DNA from 2 places in the Aliiglaciecola sp. SL4 genome. Region 2 is predicted to be linked to the other one. Evidence: predicted binding sites of a transcription regulator. Region 2 holds the regulator's gene; the other holds the start of a gene.
What was found. Region 2 encodes LexA, which represses DNA repair genes until DNA is damaged. Its sites were predicted from a motif close to TACTGTATNNNNATACAGTA; they were not measured.
Positions count from the first base shown of each region.

Region 1: a site for LexA is predicted at 5,969-5,988, ahead of uvrD (DNA helicase II). Genes of this name have one in related genera too.

Region 1 is NZ_JBGOSE010000005.1:291,949-304,190, forward strand. Features, by position in the region: gene AB6T38_RS09890 (ABC1 kinase family protein) at 1-280, opposite strand, end outside; gene AB6T38_RS09895 (hypothetical protein) at 286-660, opposite strand; gene AB6T38_RS09900 (DUF3010 family protein) at 969-1,424, shown strand; gene rarD (EamA family transporter RarD) at 1,574-2,473, shown strand; gene AB6T38_RS09910 (diguanylate cyclase) at 2,489-3,733, opposite strand; gene uvrD (DNA helicase II) at 3,751-5,919, opposite strand; gene cysE (serine O-acetyltransferase) at 6,136-6,918, shown strand; gene AB6T38_RS09925 (HAD-IA family hydrolase) at 6,931-7,653, opposite strand; gene xerC (tyrosine recombinase XerC) at 7,717-8,613, opposite strand; gene AB6T38_RS09935 (DUF484 family protein) at 8,616-9,314, opposite strand; gene dapF (diaminopimelate epimerase) at 9,311-10,141, opposite strand; gene lysA (diaminopimelate decarboxylase) at 10,277-11,524, opposite strand; gene AB6T38_RS09950 (lipoprotein) at 11,525-11,683, opposite strand; gene AB6T38_RS09955 (MJ1255/VC2487 family glycosyltransferase) at 12,232-12,242, opposite strand, start outside.
Region 2 is NZ_JBGOSE010000004.1:96,723-108,964, forward strand. Features, by position in the region: gene plsB (glycerol-3-phosphate 1-O-acyltransferase PlsB) at 1-2,408, opposite strand, end outside; gene lexA (transcriptional repressor LexA) at 2,664-3,287, shown strand; gene coxB (cytochrome c oxidase subunit II) at 3,770-4,924, shown strand; gene ctaD (cytochrome c oxidase subunit I) at 4,936-6,525, shown strand; gene AB6T38_RS07505 (cytochrome c oxidase assembly protein) at 6,538-7,107, shown strand; gene AB6T38_RS07510 (cytochrome c oxidase subunit 3) at 7,119-8,003, shown strand; gene AB6T38_RS07515 (DUF2909 domain-containing protein) at 8,029-8,238, opposite strand; gene AB6T38_RS07520 (SURF1 family protein) at 8,321-8,980, shown strand; gene AB6T38_RS07525 (hypothetical protein) at 8,973-9,539, shown strand; gene AB6T38_RS07530 (heme A synthase) at 9,552-10,529, shown strand; gene cyoE (heme o synthase) at 10,539-11,453, shown strand; gene AB6T38_RS07540 (SCO family protein) at 11,450-12,088, shown strand; gene AB6T38_RS07545 (GNAT family N-acetyltransferase) at 12,099-12,242, shown strand, end outside.

The DNA.
Region 1 (12,242 bases), on a different contig from region 2:
TTAACTCTTTAGGTAATACATCACCAGCATCCATTGAAATTAGCTGTCCCACTTTCATGGCTGCTCCGCGCATTTGCGCGAGTTGGTCGGCTACCCGTTTCATATTTTTGGGGGTAAGAAGTAAATCTTTTACTTTTGGTCGGTTGCCTTTAGCAAGTTCAGAAACACCCTCTGAAATCATGTTACCCGCGATACGAGAAGCTAAACTTCCCATTTTTGCAAAACGAGAAGCTCGACCTTTGGGTATTTTCGCCTCGTCTGAAGACGTTTTTTTGGTCATTATATTTAGTTTTTAAGGTTAGGGTAGCGTTCAGAGAATTCTTTTTCAAATGCTAAACAGGCCGGAGTCTGCCCCGCACTTTCGATGTCTTTGCAGCTTAGGTTCGTTATTGAATCTACACATGCGATAGCTGATTCTTCAAACTCTGCATTACCTGTTACGGCGTTTGTGTCCATTATGCTTTTACACATATTATCGACCATGCCATCTATCATCGCTCGCATTTCAGGAGGGATCTCATCTGTTGTACTTATCTGTTCAGTCACACAAACTTTAATGTGATCACATAAACGTATGGAAGCTTCTTCAATGCTTTCTGCAAATGTTAGCGAAGACATCATAGTCAAAAAAAGTGTTATTAATGTAGTTAAGCGAAGCATAGTAAATCCTTGTAATTTAACAATATAAGTTTGCTGGTCGTGATTGTTGGGCAGGCGCCTGCCATTAACTGATTTATTAAAACCTGAAAACTATGCCTGTCTTAAAATTTTAAAAAAAGAAAGACAACAAACATGCCTGTCCAAGATCTAATCCTAGTATTTAATGGTGCCTGTCCAATATATGGAATCAAAATAGAACAAATTGGTGAGAAAGTCAGCAAAGGGATTCGAATTGTCTGAGATTTAGTTGCAATAACTTGGTGAAACATGAGGTATAATTATGAAAAGTGTATTGTTTAGGAGAAGTTATGAGAATTTGCGGTGTAGAACTTAAAGGTAGTGAAGCTAATCTATGTTTGTTGTCTTTGGAAAATGAAGTGTTTCATATTCCAGATTGCCGTGCGCGCAAATTAACCTATTCTAAGCAAGATTCAACTGCAGACGTGCGTGAATTCCAGTTTGCCTTCAAAAAATTGATGGAAGACTACAAAATTGATGCGGTAGTCATTCGCGAGCGCCCTACTAAAGGCAAGTTCGCTGGCAGCGCTACGGGCTTTAAAATGGAAGCGGCAATTCAATTAATTGAAGAATTAAAGGTTGAGGTTTTAACACCAACATTTATTAAAGAAATTATAAAGCGTAACCCTATTCCGGTACTTTTTTCAGAAACCGGCTTGAAAATGTTTCAAGAAGTGGCATTTACCACTGCTTTTGCCTACTTAATGAAAGAAAAGTACGGAATGGAACAGCAACCACCGGCTTAAAGCCCTCGGAAACGTGCGTTCATCCATGCGTTTAAGCATACCCTAAAAGTTAATATGCAATAGGTATAGAGAGAATTGCAAAATTCTCTCTTAGCTAAACAATATTAAATAATCATTCTCTAGTTCATTTTTCTGGTTGTTGTCATTTTATGTCTGATAGATCTTTAAAAGTTGGCGTCGTTCTGGCTGTTGCCGCTTATGCGATGTGGGGTTTTGCTCCGTTATATTTCAAACTGCTAATGATCATGCCGGCCCCAGAAATACTGGTGCACAGAGTAATATGGTCAGCCTTACTATTAGTCATTTTGGTCTTGGGCTTTAAACAATTAGGCAAGGTGCAATCTGCGTTAAAGAACCCAAGAGTCATCAAAATTTTACTAATATCCGGATTATTGTTGGCAGGTAATTGGTTGTTATTTATTTGGGCCGTTAACAATGATCACTTACTGGATGCGAGTTTAGGCTACTATATCAATCCTTTGCTCAATGTTTTCCTAGGCCGTATCTTTCTTGGAGAGCGCTTACGACGAATGCAAAAAGTTGCTGTGGGCATTGCCCTGATTGGGGTATTGATCCTGTTATTTTCCTATGGTGAACTCCCTTGGATTGCTCTGCTTTTGGCATCCAGTTTTGGTATTTATGGGCTTTTGCGTAAACAAGTTGCTGTGGATTCTCTGCCCGGCTTATTAATTGAAACCATGATGATGCTGCCGTTTGCCATTGTCTACTGGGTATTCTTTGCGTCACAAATGAGCAATATGTTCAGCAATGAAATGGATTTAAATGTCTTGTTAATTGGTGCAGGAATTATTACCACAGCCCCATTATTATGTTTTACCGGTGCCGCTCGCCGGATACGTTATTCAACGTTAGGCTTTTTCCAGTATATCGGACCAAGTATTATGTTCATCTTGGCTGTCTATTTATTCGGCGAGCCATTACATGAAGCTCGTTTAGTGACGTTTGGTTTTGTGTGGTTAGCGTTGATAATTTTTAGCTTTGATTCTTATCGTGCATATCGAAAGTCGTTGAAATCATTGGGAGTTTAACTGCTACAGTATTTTTTATGCAGGGTCGCCAATCACTCTATTGCGTCCCTGTGCTTTAGCATTATAAAGATGTTCATCTGCAATGCTTAACATCGATTCGATCTTTTTACTGGCACGGCTTGTGACGCCGATACTCAACGTGCACGAATGACTTATCCCTTTGCTTTTTATAACTTTTTGACTTACCTCTTGGCGGAAAGTATTGAGCAGTTCTATTGCTTCAGATTGTTCAGTTTGGGCCATAAAAATACAAAACTCTTCTCCCCCGAAGCGCGAATAATGGAAAGACGAAAAATGCCGAACAATCATTTTCGACACCTCTTTTAACACCACGTCTCCATAGTCATGACCAAAAGAATCATTAATTAACTTAAAGTTGTCTAAATCGATCAACGCCAATGACATAGGTGCCTGTCCACGATGGATGGTATGGTTAACCTTATTAAAGAAATGCCGTCGATTAGGCAGCCCGGTCAAATAATCAGAGTTGGCAGCGCGTCGAATGGCTTCAATTTGCTCTATGTGTTCTACGTTTTGCACTATTCTGCAAAAAAATTCCTCGTGGCAATAAGGTTTGCGTAGAAAATCATTAGCACCACTTTTGATGAATTGGGCTAATAGTGAGGAATGAGTGTTGGTCGATAATCCAATAATACTTAACTGGTCTTTGTCGTAGAGTTTTCTGGCCTCAGAAACTAGTTCCAACCCTTTTGTGTCGGCTAAATCTTCTTCAACTAACATCAGTTTGATAAGTGGGTGTCTTTGTAATAAGTCGAGGGCTTGTGCTGCGCTGGAGGTATCAAAAGTGATGAAGTTATGGCGTCCTAACAAGGATGATAGTATTCCTCGGTTGTGTCTGGATTTATCCACCACTAGCACACCAATTTGTTTATTTTTCTCCAATCTGATTAGCAGTCGGTTGAGGTATTCGAACATTTGCGCGTTTTGTTTGGGAATATAATCAACAATAGATTTTGCCAAAATATTCTCACGTATGTCTTCTTCTACCTCGCTGGTGATAACGATGGTTGGAATAAACGCATTAATTGTGAAGTTAATTGCTTGCCCATGGGGAGCGTCGGGTAGTGAATATCCGACAACTGCACATAGGTACAGCTCTGGGGATGTGGTTTCAAAAATAATCTTTGCCTGAGCTAACGTGTTGGCTAACACCACATCTAAGTTGGCTTTGCCAATGACACGCTTAAGCACGCGCACACTCGACTCATTATCTTCTATTAATAGAACTTTAAATCTCATTGGCAATTCAGCTAGGTTTATATTTTTTCTAATTTAGCATACGCCAACATTAGCCACTTTGTCCCTATATTGTCAAAATTCACTTCAACTCGTGCATGTTCACCGCTTCCTTCGTAATTTAGCACTGTGCCTTCTTGAAATTTACTGTGCTTAACTCGCTGTCCCAATTGAAATCCAGTGGATTCGAATGCCATGTGGGATGTTGCCGGTTGAAAACGGTTTTGAACTGGTCGACTCACCGTAGTCCGAAGGCGCACTTCTTCAATGCATTCACTGGGAATTTCTTTGATAAAACGAGAGGGGGTATGGTATTTGTCTTGCCCATATAGTCGTCGAGATTCGGCATAGGTCATGTATAACTTTTGCATTGCTCGAGTCATGCCCACGTAACAAAGTCTGCGTTCTTCTTCCAAGCGTCCAGGCTCTTCATGACTCATTTGACTAGGGAACATGCCTTCTTCAACACCGGCTAAAAAAACCAATGGGAATTCCAGACCTTTAGCCGAATGTATGGTCATCATTTGTACTGCGTCTTGGTGAGCGTCGGCTTGAGATTCACCCGCTTCTAATGAAGCATGGGCGAGAAATGCCGATAGGGGGGACATATTTTCCGCTTCTTCTGGAGCTTCGAATTGTTTGCAAGCGGTTACAAGCTCCTCAAGGTTTTCTATCCGAGCCTGGGCCTTTTCGCCTTTTTCGGCTTGATACATGGCAAATAAACCTGAGTTTTTGATTACGTGATCAGCTTGTTGATCTAACTCGAACTCTTGCACTTCAACTTGTAACTTCAATATTAGCTCAACGAAGCGTTGCAGCGCTGTTGCCGCTCTGCCTGAAAAGCGTTTTTCACGAAGCATGTCGTTGGTTGCCTGCCACATAGACAACTCTTCGTTTCTAGCGGTTTCTCGAACTAAGCTCAGGGTTTTATCACCGATGCCGCGAGTAGGGGTGTTTACAACCCGCTCATAGGCTGCATCATCTATGGGTTGGTTGATTAACCGTAAATACGCTAATGCATCTTTGATTTCTTGTCTTTCGAAGAAACGAAGTCCGCCATAAATTCTATAGGCCACTGACTCTTGTAACAGCGCTTCTTCCAATACCCGTGATTGCGCATTGTTGCGATACAAAATGGCACAATCGGCTAACGCATCACCTTTGTCGCTCCACTCTTTAATGCGAGCCACGATAAAGCGAGCTTCATCTAATTCGTTGAAGCCGGCATACATCGAAATCGCCTCACCTTCGGCACCTTCAGTCCACAGATCTTTACCAAGACGCCCTTGGTTGTTGTCGATAACGGCATTGGCAGCTTTAAGAATATTGCCGGTTGAACGGTAGTTTTGCTCCAGTCTGATAGTTTTCGCGGAGGGGAAATCACGTAAAAAGTGCTGAATATTTTCCACATTCGCGCCACGCCAACCGTATATGGATTGATCGTCATCGCCTACAATCATCATGTTGTTATCTGCACAACTTAAGATCCGCAACCATGCATACTGAATATTATTGGTATCTTGAAATTCGTCCACCAAAATCGTGCGGAAACGTTTTTGATAATGTTTCAGCACATCAGGATTATTTAGCCACAATTCGTGGGCACGCAATAACAGTTCGGCAAAATCCACCAAGCCTGAACGATCACAGGTTTGTTGATAAGCTTGGTAAATATCTTTCATGGTTTGTTTGGTGGGATCACCTTGAGTGTCGATATGCTCAGGTCGCAACCCTTCGTCTTTATTCCCGTTGATATACCATTGAATCGATTTGGGTTGCCAATTTTTTTCATCTAAATTCAGAGACTTAATTACTCGCCGAACTAAACGATATTGATCATCCGAGTCCAATATTTGAAAGTTTTCAGGTAAGCGGGCTTCTTTGAAATGGGTTCGGAGTAAGCGATGGGCGAGCCCGTGGAACGTTCCAATCCACATGGTGTGCAATCCAGACCCCATCAGCCGTTCTACTCGACCACGCATTTCTCTGGCGGCTTTATTAGTAAAGGTCACAGCCAGAATACTAAAAGATGCGAGTTGTTCAACTTCCATTAGCCATGCGATACGATGTACTAGTACTCGAGTTTTGCCACTTCCGGCACCAGCCAGGACCAACATGTCAGAAGGTGGGGCCGCTACTACTTCCCGTTGTTTGTCATTAAGTTGGTCTAACAGTCGAGATACATCCATAACAAGCTTATTTTTGATTTATTGATTAATAATCGAAGTATATCAGCTATACTGTGTTTTTATACAACCAAAGGGCTGGTTTTGTTATTTTTAAGCCGCTTTATGGAAACTGATCTTGTAAATGAACGTTTTTGCCCGCATATCCGTTCTTAATATTTATTCAAGAGTGAAATGACTTGCCTACCGCCGTGGGATAAAGGAATTGAGGAGAACGAGATGCCAATCGACAATTTCTGGAAGAGGTTGAAATCTGAAGCTGAAGAGTTAGTGGAAAGCGAACCGCTATTGGCCAGTTATGTGCATGCTTGTATTCTTGCTCATCACAACTTCGAGACTTCTTTGAGCTTTATTTTGTCCAACAAAATTCAAGATGAAGTGATGCCGGCCTTAGCCATTCGCGAAGTATTGGATCAAGCTTATTTGTTAAAACCTGAGATCGTCGAGTCAGCCATCGAAGATATTGAAGCTGTGTTAACTCGTGATCCTGCCGTAGATAAAATTCTCACTGTGTTATTGTACTTCAAAGGCTTCCAAGCGATTCAGGGCTATCGTCTGTCTCATTATTTGTGGGCTCAAAATCGCAAGCAACTTGCGCTGTTTGTGCAAAGTCGAAACTCCGAAGTATTTGGAGTGGATATTCACCCAGCAGCGGTAATTGGAAAGGGCGTGATGTTTGACCATGCAACCGGTATCGTCATTGGTGAAACCGCGGTAGTGGAAGATCACGTTTCAATCTTACAATCTGTGACCTTAGGGGGAACAGGAAACGAGTCAGGTGATCGTCACCCTAAAGTTCGTCAAGGGGTGATGGTGGGAGCCGGGGCTAAAATCTTAGGCAATATTGAGATTGGTGCTGGCGCTAAAGTAGGAGCCGGTAGCGTGGTTCTTAAAAACGTACCTGAGCATGTGACTGTAGCTGGGGTACCAGCGAAAATTGTTGGCGTGCCTTGTTGTCCAAATCCTTGTGAAACCATGAATCAAAATATCTACGAAGATTAACTGTCTATTAGGTTAATCTTCGATCAGTAAATTTAGCTCCGCTAAATCATCTAATTGCACATGGGGAAGTACTGTGGTTTTTTCTTGTGGAAGGTGCATTTTCCGGTTGTAGGCATACCAAGCGCTTTGCATACCGGCGTTAATAGCCCCCATTACGTCTTTTTCTAAATTATCACCCACGTGTAATACTTCTTTAGGGGCCACATTTAAAGTGCTGCTAGCCAACGTAAACATAGCGTCATGGGGTTTCATTGGACGTTCTAAATTGGCTTTAAAACAATGGCTAAAATATTCGCCAATTCCAATTTGTTGTAGGTTGACATTGCCGTTGGTGATAGCAACTAATGGCAGTTTGTTGGCTAATTGGGCCAACAAAGTACGTATTTCTTGGTGTACTTCAAAGTTACTACGATGATGATAAAAAAACTCAAAACAGTCATCCACCGCTGAGCTTAGGCGTTGCTCTTGGTAACCGGCTTTTTGTAAGCCAGTTTGTAACGTATGTTTACGTAACGCTCCCATATCTGAAGCAAGTTGAGGTTGATTTTGCAAATGTTGTTGTTTGAATTGCTGCCAATCTTGATAGGAAAATTCTGATGTTTTTGGATAACTTGAAGACAAATAATTAAGCAGTTGTTTTTCCGCTTCCATAATAAAAGGATAGTTGTCGTACAACGTATCATCTAAGTCGAAACTAATGGCTTTTATGGGGGAAAAATTCCGATAAAATTTCATTCAGTAATACCTATTATTCAATCTTTTTGTAGCTTTGATTGGTTAATATTTAACATATGGTGATTATTTGTTTTTGCGAGATCTGGGATGCGTATTGTCGTAAACCTTAGCTAAATGCTGGAAATCCAAATGTGTATACACTTGTGTGGTCGACAAATTCGCATGGCCTAGAAGTTCTTGTACGGCGCGCAAATCACCACTGGATTCTAGCATATGGGTGGCGTAAGAGTGGCGCAATTTATGCGGATTTATTTTTTGGTCAACATGTTGTTTGTGGGCCCATAAGTCCATTCGCTTGGCGATTTGGCGATGACTTATACGGCGTTTATGCATACTTACAAACAGGGCCTGTTCTTCCGCTGGTGGGGTCATTTGACTACGAACTTTCAACCATTTATTCAACCAAGTAGTGGCTGTCTTCCCAACTGGAATGACGCGTTCTTTGCGGCCCTTACCGAGTACTCTAATTTGTCCTTTAGTGACTATATCCTGCATGTTTAAGCCAGATAACTCAGCCAAACGTAAACCACAGCCATAGATCAACTCCATCATGGTACGGTCGCGTATCGCCAGCACAGATTCGGGGTCTATTTCCAGTAACTGAGCTACCTGATCCACATTTAGATGTTTAGGTAGCGGCCGACCTAGTTTTGGGGTTTGCACGGCTTTAGCTGGGTTAGTTTTGAGTACATCTTCGGCTACTAAAAACTGACAAAAAGTACGCATAGCCGATAACCGCAATGCAATAGAGCGAGGGGCTAGGTTTTTGCGCCTAGCTTGGCTCAAAATAGATTTAATGTGATGGGTAGTTAATTCAGACCAGCTTGTAATATCTAACTGCTCCGTAATCACCCGGAGTTGGCGCTGGTAGTTATCTAAGGTTTTTGCAGAAAGGTTTCTTTCGTATTTTAAAAACGAAAAAAATTTTTCCAGCCACTGGTCTAAGGCTGGAGTATCCATGGTTAATATCCAGCCAAATTTGGCAAAAGTACGTTTAAGAACTGTTGCAACTGGGTTATGAGCAGGGTGTCCATGTCGGGATTGAAATGGCTGGCATCTTTGCTTCCAATAGCCAATATTCCCAATTCACCCTTTTCCCCTAGTAACATTAGGGCGACAGACTCAACATTGCCTTCTTTAAACAGTAGTTGTTTTTCGTGTTGACTTAGACGTCCAAAGAAAAAACAATCGTGTTTAAAGCGTTTCTCAATAAACAATTTACGTTGAATTTCGGGCAGCGCATGTGCACCACTAAAAGACTTTAAGGTTACTGCAGATAAACGCAATTTTTGACACATCACATCTTCAAGTACATCTTGCACTTCGCTGAAAAAGCGACAACTTAGCAACTGAAGATTTAGATCTGCGTAAATTCGGTAAATTTCTTCGTTTTGTTTTGCTATCGAAATGAGTTGATTGAGCTTGTGTGATAACTCTCTGTTTTTCTTACGTAATTGCTCTGATTGCAGCTCAATAAGAGAAATACTGCCTTTTTGTTGATGAGAAATAACCAGTTTTTCCGCCAGTTGCGGGTTATCTACAAAAAAGTCAGGATTTTCTAACAAGTAGTGTTTAACATCTTTTTCGTTAATGGCCTCTGATGCTTTTTCATAATTAGTCAGCATTGCCCTATCTACTTGTTGTTGTGCTGTATCACTCATACTATCAGGGTTCCATCAAAAATATGTTCTGCAGGGCCAGTCATTTTCAATACATTGTCTTTACCTTGCCAACGTATTTTCAAAGTACCACCAGGTAGATCAACTCGTACATCTTTGCTTAGTTTACCTTGAATTTGACCAATTGCCACTGCTGCACAAGCGCCAGTACCACAGGCTAAGGTTTCTCCTGCTCCACGTTCGTGCACACGCAGTTTTATATGGTTTTCATTAATGATTTGCATGAATCCGACGTTTACATTTTCAGGAAACCTATCGTGGGATTCAAGCAGTGGTCCGATATTTTCCACGTCTGCCGTTTGCACATCATCAACTTCAAGCACGCAATGGGGGTTCCCCATAGACACAGAGCCAACCATAAAGGTTTTTTCTTGTGCTCGAATCAAATAAATTTTTTCTTCTTTATTGGCTTTTAATGGGATCTTTGCGGGCTCAAAAATGGGCCGCCCCATATTGACAGTCACCTGGCCGTCTTTTTCAAGATACAGCACTATCTTGCCAGATTTAGTACTGACTACCACTTTGTTGCGGTTAGTTAATCCTTTGATTTTGACAAACTTTGCAAAACATCTTGCGCCGTTCCCGCACTGAGCTACTTCTGAACCATCAGCATTAAAAATGCGATAGTGGAAGTCTTGTTCAGGATCATAAGGAGGTTCAACCAACAACAGTTGGTCGAAGCCGATTCCAAAGTTTCTATCAGCCAATTGCTGAATTTTATCTTTCGAAAAAAATACATTTTGGGTGACGTTGTCAATCACGACAAAGTCATTGCCTAGCCCATGCATTTTAGAAAATTGAATTTGCATTGTTACTACTAAAAGTTTTGTTACGGTTATATTAACCTACATATGCGGTGACCAAAATAGCTATTTTGCAGTCAATTTGCGACACCCACTAAAAAACAATGAAAATTACCGTAATTTACTTATATGAACTAGCAATTAAATAACTTTTTCGCCTTTCCATAGATCGGATAACGCTTCCCGCTCACGAACTAAATGCAAACTGCTTTTATCTACGATTATTTCCGCAGGGCGACAACGGCTATTGTAATTTGACGCCATAACAAACCCATAGGCACCTGCACTACGCACAACTAAGAGGTCATTTGGAGCAATTTCTAGTTCACGATCTTTTCCAATAAAATCACCAGTTTCACAAATGGGACCAACGATGTCATAGGTGGCTTTAGGTTTTCCTATAGACAGTTCAGCGGGAATGATATTTTGCCAAGCAGAGTATAGGGCTGGACGGATTAAATCATTCATTGCCGCGTCGACTATGGCAAAATTTTTCTCTTCGCCTTTTTTGATGAACTCTACTTTAGTAATCAAGATACCAGCGTTTGCCATTATAGCTCGGCCGGGTTCAAAGATTAGTTTTAGCTCAGGGCGCTGCTCCATACGTGTCATCAGTGCTTCGACATAAGCATCGGGGTGGGGTGGGGTTTCGTCTTTATATTCCACACCTAGTCCACCACCTACATCAAGGTGACTGATGGTAATACCTAATTCAGCCAACTCGTCAATCAGTAACAACATTCTATCAAGGGCGTCTACAAAAGGATCTATATCAGTAAGTTGAGAACCAATATGACAATCCATGCCTTTAACTTCTAGATGCTCGTAACTTGCGGCTAATTTATAGGTAGCAACCGCGTTTTCTCTTGGAATACCAAATTTATTGGCTTTGAGCCCGGTTGAAATATAGGGATGAGTTTTGGCATCAACATCTGGATTTACCCGAATTGAAATTGGTGCAACCACATTCAGTTTAGAGGCAACCTTGTTGATTCGCTCTAATTCGGGTTCAGATTCTACGTTGAAACATAAAATATTTTTTGACAGTGCAAATTCAATTTCTTGTTCAGTTTTACCAACCCCAGAAAACACTACCTTAGTTGGATCGCCACCGGCTTCAATTACTCGCGATAATTCACCGCCTGAAACGATATCAAACCCAGAACCTAGTTTGGCCATTACAGATAACACGCCTAAATTAGAATTCGCTTTTACCGCGTAACAAATTAGGTGAGCATGTTTACCCGCTGCGTGGTCAAATGCATGCCAATGACGCTCAATGGTTGCTCTGGAATAAACATAACAAGGTGTCCCAAACTGTTCAGCAATCTGTTGAACGGGTACATCTTCGGCGTGTAGGGTAGAATCTTGATACTGAAAGTAATCCAACTACGACTGCTCCTCTGAGTCATCTATATTTTGGTCTGTGGCCGGCGAGTTTTGCTCAGAAGGATGAATTAAATCGCCCTTAACTCCACAACTTGTAGTGATAAAAATGACCGCCAATAAGGAAAGCGTGCGAATCGCAAAACACAGATTTTTGAACACTGATATCACCTAACAATTACAAAAGCCTATATCATCCCATCAAAAGCAAAAAAAACAAGCATTGCCACTACCTGATTTGGGATAAGACATGCAATAAACTGCTAATTAGGTTGATTCTAATGTGATTCAAAGACTGTGATTCAAAGACAGCCACCTAAAAAAGTGCAGTTCAGAAGTACAGTTTAGGACAGGCATTAAAAGGTGATTTCGAGACACCCACCAAAAGGTAATTTCGAGACACCAGAGGTAATTTTGAGACAGCCACCTAAAAAGTGCAGTTTAGGACAGGCACCAAAAGGTAATTTTGAGACAGCCACCTAAAAAGTGCAGTTTAGGACAGGCACCAAAAGGTAATTTTGAGACAGCCACCCAAAAAGTACAGTTTAGGACAGGCATTAAAAGGTAATTTTGAGACAGCCACCCAAGTACAGTTTAAGACACCCACCTTTATGACCGCCCACCTTTATGACCGCCCACCTTTATGACCGCCCACCTTTATGACCGGCCCACCATATAATGTTGATTTGTATGATGGGGATATTTTCTAGTTAGCCATGGT
Region 2 (12,242 bases):
TCAGGTGCTATTAGTGCGATAATATCTTGGCGCAAAGTTTCACTGGTTTCGGAATGTTGTAATTGGCCATCTTCGCTATCTGCTAGAAGTTGATTTTCCCTAAGGGCATTCACAAAGCTTGCCAATACATTTTTATCGAAAAATTCTGGTGAACTAATGCCGTGCAATGCAGACAATCGTTCAGCAAATTTCGCACTTGTTCGCTCCAATGCTGAGCGAGTCATTTTCTTTTCTTTTGCTAATAAAGATAACACCAATGCATAACGTTGCAGTGTTTCCTGAACACAGCGATTTAATAACCACAATGAATAGAATGATTCTGCGGTGGAGTGAGCTGGGGCTAGTTTATCTTCTGCGGTCACTATCATGCCCATCTCTAACATGCTTTCAATTAAGCCTTCCACATATTCTTTTGCTTGTTCGCTCGACATGTAAAGGAACCACTCTCGCTGCAACATTGGGTAGAGGCGCATAATAAGATCAAGTAATTTAGATTTCTCCAACCCATTGTGAGCAAATACGATGGCGGCGATTAATCCCGGAATGGCGAATAAGTGCAAAATATTATTGCGATAGTAAGTTAAGGTGACAGCATTACGTTGCTCTAACGAGATAATTTTGCCGAAGCTATCTTCAGAGACGTTCATTTTCCCCAGTTTCAGGGTTTGTTCTACAATTTCATGCCCGCTTTTGTCAGGCAAGCTCACCAACTCACTGTAAGGTGATAATTTTAGCAAGTGAATATAGTCATCCACTGCCTGCTCGAGTTCCAATTGGCCCATTGCGTTTTTCTTAGCTGAAAGTAAACACAATGCACAAAGTGACATACCGCTTATGGCCGCTGTCTGATTAATTCGCACCATAACCTGATTAGCAAGGATATTTACGGTTGGGGTTAGCCAGCTTGGTTTTTTATCAACCTCACTGTTTTGCGCATCGCGCCAACTCGGTACTTGCTCATCAAGGAAATTATTAAGCTGAATAGGTTCACCAAAATTGAGAAAGCCGTGGCCGTAGTTTTTCAACTTTCTAACCACAGAAAATAACCCGAATACGGATTCTTTTTTCTTGGTATTGCCTTTTAATTCGCTAAGGTAGCTACCTACTTCCATCACATGCTCATAACCAATGTAAACCGGTACTATACTGACTGGACGATTAACTCCTTTGATCATCGCCTGTAAGGTCATTGCTAGCATCCCGGTTTTTGGTGGTAGCAGTCTTCCAGTTCGGCTACGTCCGCCTTCAGCATAATATTTAACCGAATAGCCTTTGTTAAACAGGAGTTCTAGATATTCGCGGAATACACTTGTGTAGAGTTTATTGCCAGCAAAACTACGACGTAGGAAAAATGCACCGCCGCGTCGAAAAATGCCGCCAACAGGCCAAAAGTTTAAATTGATCCCTGCTGCAATGTGAGGGGTAACCAGACCTTGATGGTAAATGGCGTAAGTTAATAGCAGGTAGTCCATATGGCTGCGATGACAAGGAACATATATGATCTCATGACCATTTTGGGCTAGTTTCCGGACTTTATCGGCATGACCAACTTCGATTCCATCATAGATTTTGTTCCAGATCCGAGTTAAAACACGGTCGCCGAATCGAATTAAACCCTCACGGTAATCCGCCGCAATTTCGTTTATATAAGATTTAGCATTTGCCTTAGCTTTAGATAGCGGGATTTTTTTTTGTCTAGATTCTTCGTTAATGGCATTAATAACCGTCACAGAACCCAAAATTGAATTATACAACTCTTGCTTTTCTAACAGCATAGGGCCGTTAAAAGCTTGTCTTTTCCGATGGAAATGGGTGCCGGCTAAACGAATCAATTTGTGCGCGATTTCGGCTTCAGTACCAGGCAACTTAGTCATATCTCGAGACGATACTGCTTTACTATAAGAGACAAAATTATCACGGCCTAAAAACAATACGATAAAGAACTTTCGTAACCAACTGGGCGAAGCTTTATCAGCTAATAGATCAGCTAATCCATTGGACTTTCGGCCAGGTGCGCGGCCCCAAAAAACCGTCACCGGCACAATTTGCAAATCAAGATCGGCGTTGTCTTTGTGAAGTTGAAATAAATGGGTTAAGTCGGCGGCGATTTTAGTGCCTTTAATGGTCCTGCCAATGACAGATTGCGGCTGCTCTAGAAAGACACTGGCGCTATGCTCTTCACCACCGATGATGATTTTTTTAGTCGGATTGGGTAAGTCGACTTTTTTGGTCGACATTTTAAGGGCGAGTTGATCAGTAATCGAGTGGGTTCTAAGCAAATATACAATGGGTTTGCTTTTATCTATTCCTAACTCAGTTTCAATGTCAGTGGGAATACTATTGACTTTGACTAGCCATTTTACGGGAAAAGCAAAAATCGAAAGCAGCAAATTATGCAGCCAATCCATATATAACACCTTGAGGTTTCGAGTTCGTTAAAAGCATAGCATGAAGAGTCGAACTCTATTCATGTTTGCATATTAAAATGCGCAGACCAACGTCTATTAGGTTGTACTACCATTTTATATTGTTAGCGTATGTAAAGTCACCCTAATTAAATCAATAGGCTTTTGATAATTCATGAGAAAATATAAAACAACCTTTGTTTTCTCTGGGTAACTGTATATACTAACAGTTAAACTGTATAGAAAAACAGGCTGTTTATGCGTCCACTAACACCACGACAAAGCGAAATTCTTGAATTAATAAAAGCCACCATGTTAGCCACGGGTATGCCGCCAACGCGTGCTGAAATTGCTCGTCAATTGGGGTTTAAATCGGCTAATGCGGCAGAAGAGCATCTTAAAGCATTGGCACGCAAAGGTGTCATCGAAATCCTCCCTGGTACTTCTAGGGGAATCAAATTGAATGTACCCCTTGAAGATGAATTGGAAGAGGCTGGATTACCTTTAGTCGGGCGAGTGGCTGCTGGCGAGCCAATATTGGCCGAAGAGCATGTTGAGTGTCACTACAAAGTCGACCCTGATTTATTTAAACCCAGTGCTGACTTTTTGCTAAGAGTTAGTGGCATGAGTATGAAAGACATTGGTATCTTAGATGGTGATTTGCTCGCAGTTCATCGCACAACTGATGTTCACAATGGTCAGGTTGTGGTAGCAAGAGTTGACGAAGATGTGACGGTAAAACGGCTAGAAAAGCGTGGTAGAGAAGTGATCCTACATGCTGAAAACGACGAGTTTAATCCTATTAAAGTGGATTTGGCTTCGCAGCCTTTTAATATTGAAGGTATCGCAGTCGGTGTTATTCGTAACGCTGATTGGATGTAAACTTCCGTTTCTGTGACAAAGTTACACTGAAAAGTGACCTAAGGGTCACTTTTTTATTATTTTGCATTCAGGACTTTAAAAACTTAAGTTCAAGCTAAGTTTTTGTTAATCCGTTTTATTAGAAAATATTTTTATCCAACCCCTCTATTTTAACTAGATATAAAATGCACATCCTCCCTTGCTAGACACCACTCTTGGAGGTCATCGATAACCATTATCAACTTTAGTTGGTTCCAAAGTTAAAGTTATTTCCATTCGTTATAAATCATAACTTTTCCATCTATTTTGATTGAAAATCAAGCGCTTGTTTAAATTTTTAACAAAAAACACTAGACGTTAGACTTTAGTTGAGTAATTCTTATACTGGTTTTTACAGTTATGTAACATTAAGATCCCAAGTCGTTTACCAGAACTGAGCCTTTTGCGGTTATTAACTCTGCTTTGCTCCTTTGGAAAAGGCTTACATCATCAGGAGGTGTTGAGTGAAAAAGATATGGTCCGGCGTATTGGTAATACTGACCAGTCTAATTGCATTTACAGTGTCTGCAGAATCGACTTCGACTGCTGATCAGTATCAATTGAATTTGCGCAAAGGTGCGACTGAGATTAGTGGCCAAGTTTATGATCTGCATATGCTTATGTTTTTCATTTGCGTGGTTATTGCAGTTCTAGTATTTGGTGTGATGTTTTGGAGTATGATTTTCCATCGTAAATCTAGAGGTGCGCAACCTGCTAATTTTCATGAAAGTGTGAAAGTAGAAATTGCTTGGACAATTGTACCCTTCATTATTTTAGTCGTGATGGCATTCCCTGCCGCTAAAACACTGATCGCCATGGAAGACCCCGAAAACTCAGAGGTCACTGTGCTGGTTACCGGTTCTCAATGGAAGTGGCATTACAAATACATGGAAAATGATGTTGAATATTATTCCGTGATGGCCACCCAGCAAGAGCAAATCAACAACAAATTCGAAAAAGGACATAACTACCTATTGGAAGTTGATCGTCCTCTTGTCATCCCGACTGGCAAAAAAGTGCGATTTTTAGTTACCTCGGATGATGTTATCCATTCTTGGTGGGTGCCTGATTTTGCTGTTAAAAAAGATGCTAACCCAGGGTTTATTAATGAGGCTTGGGCAAACGTCATTGAGCCCGGTGTATATCGCGGTCAATGTGCAGAACTTTGCGGAAAGGATCACGGTTTTATGCCTATCGTTGTGGTTGCCAAAGAACCTGCTGAATACGAAGCTTGGATAAACGCTCAAGAAGAAGTACAGCGTAAAGCCAAGGAAGAAGAGCAAAGATTGTTGGCTATGAATATGAGCATGGAAGAGTTGATGAGCAATGGTGAGCAGGTTTATATGCGTGCTTGTGCAGCTTGTCATCAACCAAATGGACAAGGGTTACCAGGCGTATTTCCAGCCTTGGTCAATAGTGAAATGGTGCTTAATGACATGACAGCACACATAAATATCGTATTAAACGGTAAAACTGGCACTGCCATGCAAGCTTTTGCAAAACAACTAACCATGAGTGAGCTGGCAGCAGTTATTACTTACGAACGAAATGCTTGGGGTAACGATACCGGCGACATGGTCCAAGCTAAAGATGTTAACGCCGTAATGACAGGTCAATAAGGGGAGCAGTTATGAGCACAGCGACAACCGAACTCGATCATGACGACCACCATCATCATGCTCCTAGTGGCATAAAACGTTGGTTATTTACAACAAATCATAAAGATATAGGTACCCTCTATCTGTGGTTCGCGTTCATCATGTTTTTAACTGGCGGTGCTATGGCCATGGTAATTCGTGCTGAATTATTTCAACCAGGATTGCAAATTGTAGAGCCTAATTTCTTCAACCAAATGACCACTGTGCACGGGCTTATCATGGTGTTCGGTGCAGTTATGCCGGCATTTACTGGCTTAGCTAACTGGTTGGTGCCAATGATGATCGGTGCGCCAGATATGGCTTTACCGAGAATGAATAACTGGAGCTTCTGGATACTGCCAATGGCATTTACCATTTTGCTTGCTTCGTTGTTCATGGAAGGTGGTGGTCCCGCATTTGGTTGGACGTTCTACGCACCTCTTTCTACAACATACAGTAATGACACCACAGCATTGTTTGTTTTTTCTGTGCATATTATGGGGATCTCTTCCATTATGGGAGCGATTAACGTGATTGTGACTATCTTCAACATGCGTGCCCCAGGCATGACTTGGATGAAGATGCCGTTGTTCGTGTGGACTTGGCTAATCACGGCATTCCTGTTAATCGCGGTGATGCCGGTGCTTGCCGGTGCAGTGACTATGGTATTAACTGATAAGTTTTTTGGTACTAGTTTCTTTAATGCCGCTGGTGGCGGTGATCCGGTTATGTTCCAACATATATTTTGGTTCTTCGGGCACCCTGAAGTGTATATTATGATTCTTCCTGCATTTGGTATTATTTCTGCCATCGTGCCGACATTCTCACGGAAAAAACTGTTTGGTTACGCCTCTATGGTTTATGCCACCACGTCTATTGCGTTGTTGTCATTCATTGTTTGGGCACACCACATGTTTACTACTGGGATGCCGGTGGGGGCCGAGCTATTCTTTATGTTTGCCACTATGCTGATATCGGTGCCCACAGGGGTAAAAGTATTTAACTGGGTAGCAACTATGTGGCGGGGTTCTTTGTCCTTTGAAGTGCCTATGCTATTCGCTTTGGCGTTTATTGTACTGTTTACCATAGGTGGCCTTTCTGGCTTGATGCTGGCGATTACACCAGTGGACTTCCAATATCACGATACTTATTTTGTGGTTGCACACTTCCACTATGTATTGGTTACTGGAGCAATATTTTCCATTATGGCGGCGGTATATTATTGGCTGCCTAAATGGACTGGTAAAATGTTCGACGTAACCTTAGCTAAGTGGCATTTTTGGTGTTCGTTAATTTCCGTTAATGTGCTGTTTTTCCCCATGCATTTTGTCGGTTTAGCAGGCATGCCACGACGTATTCCAGATTACGCCTTACAATTTGCAGATTTTAATAAATGGATCAGCTTAGGTGGATTTGCTTTTGGATTATCACAATTGATATTCCTAGCGTTGCTTATCAAAGCGTGTCGTAAGCAGGGTGAACCTGTTTCTGCCCAAGTTTGGGAAGGTGCAGAAGGCTTGGAATGGGAAATCCCATCACCAGCTCCTTATCATACCTTCGATACGCCTCCAGTGATTAAGTAAGTGTGATTCGTCATGACTGAACGTTCAAGCAATAGCCAATCTAACAACAGCAAACTGGTTTTAAAACTGGTGGGTGTTGTGATTGGCATGTTTGGCTTCGCATTTGCGTTGGTTCCCCTATATGAAGTGTTTTGCCAAGTTACCGGAATTAACGGTAAAACCAGTGATACGGCAGCAGTATATGAGTCGATCGAGGTGGATCACTCTCGTACTATCACCATCGAGTTTATTACTCGTACAAATACGGGAATGCCTTGGGAATTCAAAGCACAAACTCGGAAAGTCGAGGTGTACCCAGGTGAGATGAACCAAGTGGACTTTTACGTTAAAAACACCACCCACAAAGACTACGTTGCCCAAGCTGTTCCCTCTGTTTCACCGGGCACGGCCGCATTGTATATGAATAAAACTGAATGCTTTTGCTTTAACAATCAACCTTTAGGTGCGGGTGAAGAAGCAATAATGCCAATGAAGTTCTATGTTGACCCGCAGTTACCAAAAGATATTAAGTTTTTCACCCTTCAGTATACCTTGTATGACGTGACGGCAAGTGCCGAAGGCGTTGCAATGAATCAAGGATAAAAGGAATCAAAATGGCACAACAACAAGCTTACGAAAAATATTATGTTCCAGACCAAAGCCCTTGGCCAATTGTTGGTGCGGTAGCTTTATTTCTGATTGCATTTGGTGCAGGCAACTTTGTGGTTGAACAAACCAAAGGCGAAAGTGGATACGGTGGCTGGATCTTACTTGCAGGCATAGTCACCTTATTGGTTATGTTAGTTGGTTGGTTCAGAAATCAGATCCATGAATCTATGGCTGGCAAATACAGCGCTCAACTAGGACGCTCATATAGACAAGGGATGGCCTGGTTTATATTCTCGGAAGTTATGTTCTTTGCTGCGTTCTTTGGCGCATTATTTTATGCGCGAGTAATTGCGATGCCATGGCTTGATGGGGCGGGTAATAATGCCATGACTGCAGAAGTGCTTTGGCCCAATTTTGAAGCCATATGGCCATTGACTAAAACCCCTGGTGGCGTTGAAACAACGGCTATGGGATGGATGGGGTTACCTTTATACAATACTATTATTTTATTGATTTCTTCGGTGACCTGTCATTTTGCTCATGTGGCATTGGAGAAACAACAGCGTGGTAAATTGATTGCATTTTTAGGTGTAACAATTCTGTTGGGGTGTTTCTTTTTAACTCTACAAGTAGAAGAGTATGTGCATGCCTATCGTGAAATGAATTTAACCTTACAATCAGGTGTCTACGGCAATACATTCTTTCTACTAACAGGTTTCCATGGAATGCATGTTACCTTGGGAACAATTATTTTGATTGTATTATTTTTAAGGGTACTCAAAGGTCACTTTACGCCTGACAATCATTTCGCTTTTCAAGCGGGAAGTTGGTATTGGCACTTTGTTGATGTAGTGTGGGTAATGCTATTTTTCTTTGTTTATATTTTGTAGATACACGTTATCGTTTTTGCGTCCCTTAATAGGGACGTGGATTCGGTGTAATTAGTCCCGTTGCTACAGCCAATAATAACAAAATCACAATAATTGCAGAGGTCATCACCCGGCGGCCAATAAATTTACTCATAGGAGGCTGGTTAGGGTCGTTTTTTAACATTATTATCATGGCGCGAAAAAGATTGTAGAGCATAAAAAGCAATAAGCCGCCGACTAATAGTTTAACTAACAAATCGATCACTCCTCAATATATGGTCACTACAACGAATAATTCTAAACATCCTTACTTTGCCACACTTTTGGTGCTGTTGGCAGTGATAATCTTATGTTCTTTGGGTGTATGGCAATTGCAGCGTGGGCAGGTTAAAGCACAACGCATTCAACAAATTGAATTGAGACAAGCAACTAACCCGCTAAATATAGAGGATATTTTAACACTTCAAGATAAGCAGGATCTGCCCTTAGAATTTAAAGGTCGAATGTTAGTGAATAAGATTTTTCTACTCGATAATCGCATAGAAAATGGACAAGTAGGGTTTCAAGTTCTCGTCCCTGTTCGAACCGAATTTGGGATCGTTATCACTAATTTAGGCTGGGTCAAAGCCGGGCAGTATCGTAATGAATTGCCCAAATTTGATTTGCCAAGTTATGAGCAAACTTTGTTTGGCACGAGTTGGGTTCCAACCGTTAATCCAATGGTGACAGAAACAGCACAATTTACCGATGATTGGCCAGTACTGTTACAGAGTATCGACTTAACCTTGATATCGAAGTTTATGGGAGCGGATGTCTTACCCATTGTTTTGCAATTAGACCCGTCATTTCCCATTGGTTTTTCTCGCAATTGGGTGCCCGTCGTCATGGCTCCCGAAAAACATTATGGTTACGCAATTCAGTGGTTTGCTTTAGCAATTGCATGTTTTGTTATTTATGTCATCGCATTACGAAAAAGGAAAGTGCTTAAAGATGTCTGAAGTTGTTAGCAACAAAAAATCGAAAACCCCCATTATCATGTTCATTGTGTTTGTACTCCCGGTTGTGTTGGCATACTTAGCACTGACGTTTGACTGGTTCAACAAAGGGTCAACAAACAAAGGCAAATTGCTTGCTACGCCTCTAGATATGAGTTCGTTAGTTGCACAAAGAGAACCACTATGGCGATTGCTATTTGTGATGCCACAAGAGTGCGCCGAGGAATGTGAAAATGCGCTTTATAGTATCAATCAGATATGGGTCGCTTTGGGTAAGGAATCTGACCGAGTTGAACCCTTAGTTTTAGCTCATCAAAAAAGCCATATTATGGATTCAACTGATACTCAGCGTTACCCTAATATCAAGGTGTTAAAAGTTGATAAGATAAATGTAAATAATTTGTTTAAAGATGAGTCGACAGATGGTATTTTCATTGCTGATACATTAGGAAATGTCATATTAAAGTATCCGGTTAAACAACAGCAAGACGACGCGATTCAACAGAGCCGCGACATTTTGGCCGATTTACGAAAACTGTTAAAACTGTCTCGCATTGGTTAAGGAACGGTAGCAATGAGAAAATTAGTGCTGGCTTCAGTGGTGCTAGCAATAGTCGTCATCGTATTGGGGGCTTACACCCGTTTAACTGATGCTGGGTTAGGTTGCCCTGATTGGCCGGGCTGTTACGGTCATTTGAGTGTTCCGGCTAGTGAGTCTCATATTAATGCGGCCCAAGATGCATTTCCCGAACGCACGTTTGAAGCGCACAAAGCTTGGAATGAAATGATTCATCGTTACGCCGCAGGTACTCTGGGGTTGTTCATTTTACTTATTTTTGCAATAAGTTTGGTTAAACGTTCGTATCATAGCCCCGTTAAGTTACCGTTTTTCTTACTCTGTTTAGTTTGTTTTCAGGCCGCTTTGGGCATGTGGACAGTAACCCTCAATTTAATGCCGTTGATCGTTATGGGGCATTTACTAGGGGGCTTTGCAGTGCTTTCATGTCTGTATTTATTATATTTACGACTGACACCTTACCGAATACCCGGTGGTGACTCTGAGATGAAAGGTTTTGCTAAATACTGCGCTTTCGGTATTCTGATTTTAGTCGGCCAAATAGCCCTAGGTGGCTGGACTTCGGCAAACTACGCGGCCTTAGCTTGCACCGAGCTTCCTCTTTGTGAAAGTGATTGGATAAGTCGTTTAGATTATGTTGGGGCCTACAGTATTCCCCATGCAGAAAATTATGAATTTGGGGTCCATGATTGGGCAGAGAGAATGACAATGCATGTCACTCACCGATTCGGTGCCATAGTGACATTTGTATATTTGTGCTGGTTAGCAATTCGTTTGTACAGCGCAGCGGCCTCTCAATTAATTAAGAGCTTATCTATCAGTTTGGTCTTGATTCTAGGGCTACAAGTTATGCTTGGGGTGAGCAACGTCGTATTCAGCTTACCTTTGACGGTGGCTGTTTTGCACAATGCTGTGGCAGCATGCTTGCTGTTGGTTATGGTGAAACTCTGTTACACCCTTTACAGAAAGACTTAGGAGACTAATGTGAATAAAACGCTTCAGGCTAATTACGCAAAATCACCTTCACAAGTCGCTAGTTGGCGTGATTATTACGAGTTAACTAAGCCCAAAGTGGTGATGTTATTACTTCTGACCGCGTTAGTTGGGATGTGTTTAGCTACCGAAACTTGGGTGAGTTGGCAGGTGCTAATTGCTGGCCTAGGAGGAATTGGCCTATTGTCGTCTTCTGCTGCAGTGATTAACCATGTGGTAGATCGAAACATCGATAGCAAAATGGCAAGGACCTTTAACCGTCCAGTGACCAAAGGGAAAATTAGCCCGTTGCGAGCGACCATCTTTGCGTTTGTACTGGGCGTTGCTGGTTTTATTTGTCTTGAGTTGTGGGTTAACCGATTAACTGCGCTATTGACCTTGGCCAGTTTGGTAGGATATGCCGTGGTTTATACCATGTTTCTCAAACGTGCTACTCCCCAAAACATTGTTATTGGGGGCTTAGCAGGTGCTGCTCCGCCATTGTTAGGATGGACTGCCGTCACTGGCGAGATTCATTCCCATGCTCTGCTTTTAGTGCTTATTGTTTTCACTTGGACACCACCCCATTTTTGGGCTTTAGCAATTCATAGAGTGAAAGACTATGCAAAAGCTGAAATTCCTATGTTACCGGTTACCCATGGAGTGGAATTCACTAAAACCTCAGTTTTATTGTATACCTTGTTACTTACTATTGTGTGTTTATTACCATACTTAACCGGTATGTCTGGGGTTATATATTTATTGGGGTCTGGTTTGTTAAATGTCGGTTTCATGTATTACGCATGGAAATTAAAATATGCGGCTAATGAAAATACGGCGATGAAAACCTTCGGTTTTTCAATCGTTCACTTGATGGTACTCTTTGTTGTATTACTCGTTGACCATTATTTAAAATTCACCCTATGAAACAAAATTTACTAATTGGTATTGTCGCCGTTGTGGCTTTAGCCGCTGGTTTGTATTTTTCTATAGTGATAGCGCCACCAGAAGTGGAAGAGGTGAAATATCTGCAAAAATACCCAGCAGCGCGGGGGTTACCCGACTTTGAACTCTACGATCAAAATGGAGATAAATTTACCAATCAACAACTCAATGGTCATTGGACCTTAGCTTTTGTCGGTTATACGTTTTGCCCAGATATTTGTCCGACTACTTTGGCAGAACTCAAAGGTATCTATCCCCAATTAGAAGCGATTGATACTGATAATCCGATTAAAGTTTGGTTCTTATCTGTTGATCCAAAACGAGACTCTGCTGCCCGTTTAAAAGAATATGTGAATTTCTTTAATCCTGATTTTTGGGCTACATCTGGTGAACATAAACAACTATTTCCTTTAGTTAGGTCAATGGGCATGATGTACGCCATGAGTGATAATACCGATGATCCTAATTATTTGGTGGATCATAGTGCTTCAATTACGGTGATTAATCCCAAAGGTGAAGTTGTTGGGCGTTTTAAACCAAAACTCGAGCCAGGTTCTATTCCCGTAAGTGAGGGGGCACAAATATTAGAAGATATGCCCATCGTCGTTACCATGTAATTTCAATACGATGCTAATTACTCAGGCCAAAGCAAGTCACTACCAACCTCTCGCCAAGTTACTTTTTTCTTCAGGGCCGGATAATTTAATCAGTTTACTCACCGGCCATCAAAGCGCTTTATCACTTCCACAAAAACAAAAAATCTGCATAGCA